DNA from 2 places in the Phascolarctobacterium succinatutens genome. Region 2 is predicted to be linked to the other one. Evidence: riboswitches for the same ligand, from Rfam matches in the RefSeq annotation. Region 2 holds a riboswitch; the other holds the start of a gene.
What was found. A riboswitch is a leader RNA that binds a small molecule or an ion and turns the genes downstream of it on or off. The one in region 2 is predicted to bind ZMP and ZTP.
Positions count from the first base shown of each region.

Region 1: linked by a shared signal. The riboswitch ahead of M5E81_RS03145 (phosphoribosylaminoimidazolecarboxamide formyltransferase) and the one ahead of M5E81_RS01840 (L-lactate MFS transporter) in region 2 are both predicted to bind ZMP and ZTP.

Region 1 covers NZ_CP097284.1:651,900-654,300, reverse strand. Annotated here, with positions in the region: gene M5E81_RS03150 (hypothetical protein) at 1-92, opposite strand, end outside; gene M5E81_RS03145 (phosphoribosylaminoimidazolecarboxamide formyltransferase) at 315-1,493, opposite strand; ZMP/ZTP riboswitch at 1,564-1,642, opposite strand; gene M5E81_RS03140 (radical SAM protein) at 1,836-2,401, shown strand, end outside.
Region 2 covers NZ_CP097284.1:378,797-381,197, forward strand. Annotated here, with positions in the region: gene feoB (ferrous iron transport protein B) at 1-689, shown strand, start outside; gene M5E81_RS01835 (hypothetical protein) at 704-874, shown strand; ZMP/ZTP riboswitch at 1,273-1,355, shown strand; gene M5E81_RS01840 (L-lactate MFS transporter) at 1,432-2,401, shown strand, end outside.

The DNA of each region.
Region 1 (2,401 bases), 270 kb from region 2:
AAAATGCTGCCCAGGTTTTGCGCCACGCCGGCAGCGTCTATGTAAAGGTATTTATCCACAATGTCGCGGAAATTCATTTCTTTAAGAAGCATATTATCACCTCATAGGATTGGAGTAAGTTTTAATTATGATATAGGCATTTCACTTTACGCTTTTGTAAAAGACTGCCTGTATTCAATCATACATGCAATTTACGTAATTTGCAATAAAGTAATGAGGTTTTTTGAGTGTGTTGTTCTAAGCAAGATCAAAAGCGCACATAAAAACGTCCCACCCGTCAGACGAGTGGGACGCAAGTTCATTATAAAGCTATCTTAGTGGTGGAACAGACGCAGGCCGGTGAATGCCATTGCAATACCGTACTTATCGCAGGTTTCGATAACATTATCATCACGGATAGAGCCGCCTGCCTGTGCAATATACTGAACGCCGCTGCGATGCGCACGCTCAATGTTATCTCCGAACGGGAAGAATGCGTCACTGCCGAGAGCAACGTCCTTCAGCTGTGCAACCCAAGCCTTTTTCTCTTCGCGAGTCAGCGGTTCCGGTTTTTCGGTGAAGAAGTTTTCCCATACGCCGTCAGCCAGTACATCTTCATAATCATCGGAGATGTAAACGTCGATGGTGTTGTCGCGGTCGGGACGACGGATGCTGTCTTTAAACGGTAGAGCCAAAACCTTCGGATTCTGGCGCAGCCACCAGATATCAGCCTTGCCGCCTGCCAGACGAGTGCAGTGTACGCGGGATTGCTGGCCGGCGCCGATGCCGATAGCCTGACCGTCTTTTACATAGCAAACGGAGTTGGACTGAGTGTATTTCAAAACGATTAAGGAAATCAGCAGGTCGCGTGCTGCGCCTTCCGGAATTTCTTTATTCACGGTCGGACGGTTTTGCAGCAGATCAGCGGTAATTTTAGCTTCGTTGCGCTCCTGCTCGAAGGTAATACCGAATACCTGCTTATGCTCCAGCAGCTCCGGCTTGTAGTTTTCATCAATTTTAATAATGTTGTAGGTGCCTTTGCGTTTGCCCTTCAGAACAGTAAGAGCTTCTTCGGTATAACCGGGTGCGATAACACCGTCGGAAACCTCGCGTGCCAGCATTTTAGCAGTCTGCACGTCGCAAACATCGGACAAAGCAACAAAGTCGCCATAGGAGCTCATACGGTCAGCGCCACGAGCGCGTGCATAAGCATTTGCCAACGGAGACAGCTCCAGGTCATCTACATAATAAATCTTTTTCAGAGTATCGCTCAGCGGCAGGCCTACTGCAGCACCTGCAGGGCTTACGTGCTTAAAGGATGCTGCTGCCGGCAGACCGGTTGCCTCCTTCAGTTCTTTTACCAGCTGCCAGCTGTTGAAAGCATCAAGAAAATTGATATAACCCGGACGGCCGTTCAGCACCTCAATCGGCAGCTCGCTGCCATTGTTCATGTAAATACGTGCGCTGCCCTGATTAGGATTGCAGCCATATTTTAATGCTAATTCTTTCACTATAACTCCTCCTCTTTTGTATAGTGCCAGTCACTTAGACAAACAAAAAAACCGACACACTGGCACAAGAAAAAATCTTTGCCCAGACGGTCGGCGTGCTACCGGTCATACTCCCCTGTGGTAACCCACTTCCGTCAGTTATATGACCTAATACTAAAATTATAAGATGCCGCGTTGTTTTTGTCAATACCGGGCGATTGTGGTAAAATAAATGTATGATGAATTAGAGTGTTGCCCCCTTTAGTCTCGCTATCGCTCGACAGTTCCCCCAAGGGGGAACCAAGTATTCTTGTCTATACATATACCGAAAAGGCACGGCAAGCTCTTTTCAAAGGAGGAAATAATATGACTCTCTGTTATGTATGTCCGCATCGCTGCGGTGTAGACCGCCCTGCAAATATGTCTGATACTACAGGCTGCTTCGGCAGCTGCGGCGTAGGCCTCGCTCCGATTGTTGCCCGCGCCGGCCTGCATATGTGGGAAGAGCCCGTCATCAGCGGCACTAAAGGCAGCGGTACGGTTTTCTTTTCCGGCTGCAACCTGCACTGTGTTTTCTGTCAGAACTATGACATAAGCTGCAAGGGCTTCGGCAAGGAAATTACTATTGAACGTCTGAAGGAAATCTATCACGAGCTTATCGCCCAAGGTGCGCACAATATCAATCTCGTTACGCCCACCCATTTTACCGAGGCAGTGCTGCAAAGTCTGGCCGAGCCTCTGCCGGTGCCTGTTGTTTATAACACCAGCGGCTTTGAAACGCAGGATACACTGCGCCGCCTTAAAGGCAAGGTGCAGATTTATCTGCCGGATTTAAAATACAGTGATGATATGGCTGCTATCAAATACAGCAACGCACCCTACTACTTCCGCATCGCAACCGAAGCTATTAAGGAAATGTATAATCAGGTCGG
Region 2 (2,401 bases):
TGGAGCTGCCGCCGTACCATCTGCCTGCTGCTAAGAACGTGTTGCTGCATACCTGGGAGCGTGTTGCTGGCTTCCTGAAAAAAGCCGGTACTATTATTTTCCTGTGCTGCGTTGTTATGTGGTTCCTGGCAAGCTTTGGTATTGATGAAGGCTCTGTTGCTATGGTTGATACTGAAAAGAGCTTTGTTGCTTACATCGGTAACGGTCTTGCTCCTATATTCGCTCCTCTGGGCTTTGACAGCTGGCAGGCTGTGGCTGCTGCCTTCTCCGGCTTTGTGGCTAAGGAGTCTATCGTCAGCACGATGGCTATTCTTTCCGGTCTGGCTGAGGCTGCCGAGGATGAGCCTGATTTGTGGACTGCTGTTATGGCGTTCTTCCCGAGTACTGTTGCAGCGTTCTCCTTCCTGGTGTTCAATCTGCTGGATTCTCCCTGCCTGGCAGCGATTTCCACTATGAGCCAGGAGATGAACAGCAAGAAGTGGACCTGGGCAACTATCCTCTTCCAAAACCTGTATGCTTACAGCATCTGCCTGATGGTCTACCAGTTCGGCAGAGTGCTTGTCGGTGGTGAAGCGTTCAGCTTCGGTACTGGCGTGGCTGTCGTTTTCCTGATTGCGTTTCTGTATCTGCTCTTCCGTCCGGCTAAGAAATATAACAAAGAGACGGTTATGAGCATTGATGCAAAATAAAAGAGGTGTTTCGTATGGCAACCTGGATTATTGGTCTGATTATTGTTGGTTGTGTGTATTTGGCATCCAAGCAGGTCATCAAGGCACATAAAACCGGTGGCTGCATTGGCTGTGATGCCGGCGGTGGTAAGGCTTGCTGCCCGCATTGCAAGCATACGACAACTGTAAATCTTCGTAAGAAATAATTTTAGTATGATGAGTATTGAAGGGCCGCGCGTTCGCTCGGCTCTTTTTGTGTTTGTGTGAGCTTTAGCTTAACCTTCTTGCCTGCCCCATAGGGGAAGGTGCCGAACGAAGTGAGGCGGAAGGGGGTTATGTGCATCGCAATTGATATATCGCAACCCTTCCGTCTGCTCGCAAAGCTCGCAGCCACATTCCCTTTCAGAGAAGATATAATGATATATTGAAACTCTAATTTTCTATATGCTCCCTGCAAGGGAGCTGGCATCGCCGTAGGCGATGACTGAGGGTTGTGCCCCTTGGGGAAGGTACTCTTTTTCCTACACTATATAGTAACAAAATATTAACAAAACACTATATGTTGACAATTACGGAATTTTGTGTATAATAGAGTCATAACCTAATGCAGTCTGCTTCCTGACGGATAAGTGGAATTGACCACGTGGAGGCAGATGAATGTATGCGCCGACCGTCTGGGCAAAATCGCCCAGACGTTTTTTCTTTATAAGGAGCAAAAGAGAAAACCCGGGTGACTAGGTAATACTTATAAAGAGAGGTATTCATGATGCAACAGACAAAAAACAGATGGCTGATCGTGCTGGCAGCCATCGGCATTCACATCAGCATTGGCAGCGTATACGCATGGAGTGTACTGACGAAGCCTATTATGCAGGCTATGGGTTTTTCGCTGAAGGAGGTTACCTGGACCTTTTCGCTGGCGATTTTGTTCTTGGGAACTTCAGCAGGCTTTTTGGGAACGTATGTTGAAAAATACGGACCGCGCCGCAGCGGTCTGATATCCATGTGCTTTTTCGTAAGCGGTCTGCTGGGTACGGCCTATGCACTGACGCAGCACAGCCTGCTGCTGTTATATCTTTTTTACGGCGTTATCGGCGGTATCGGTCTGGGAACAGGCTATATTACGCCGGTGTCTACACTGGTGAAGTGGTTCCCCAATAATCGCGGTCTTGCAACCGGCTTGGCGATTATGGGCTTTGGCTTTGCCAGCCTCGTTGCAGGTCCGTTGATGCAGATTTTGATTGCTAAATACGGCCTGGTAGAAAACTTTGTGATTCTGGCCTGCATCTACGCAGTAGTGATGACTGCTTCCGCGCTTTATCTGGAGCCGCCTAAGCAGGAAACTGCAGCAGGCAAAGGACAGTTTAAGGCAAAGATGCCTGAGCATGTGCAGTACTCCGTGAAGGAGGCTATGCACACCTGGCAGTTTTATGCTTTGTGGTGGATTTTCTTTACGAACATCACCTGCGGTATCGGTCTTTTGGCTGTGGCTTCGCCTATGGCACAGGAGGTTATCGGTATGTCTCCGATTGCGGCGGCGTCTATGGTTGGCATCATCGGCTTGCTGAATGGCGGTGGTCGTATTGTGTGGTCCACTATTTCCGACTACATTGGTCGCGCAAATACCTATCTGGCATTTTTCGTGATTCAGATTGTGGCCTTCTACCTTTTGGGTGGCGTAAATGAAAGCTTTATGTTCCAACTGCTGGTGTTTATCATCATCACCTGCTACG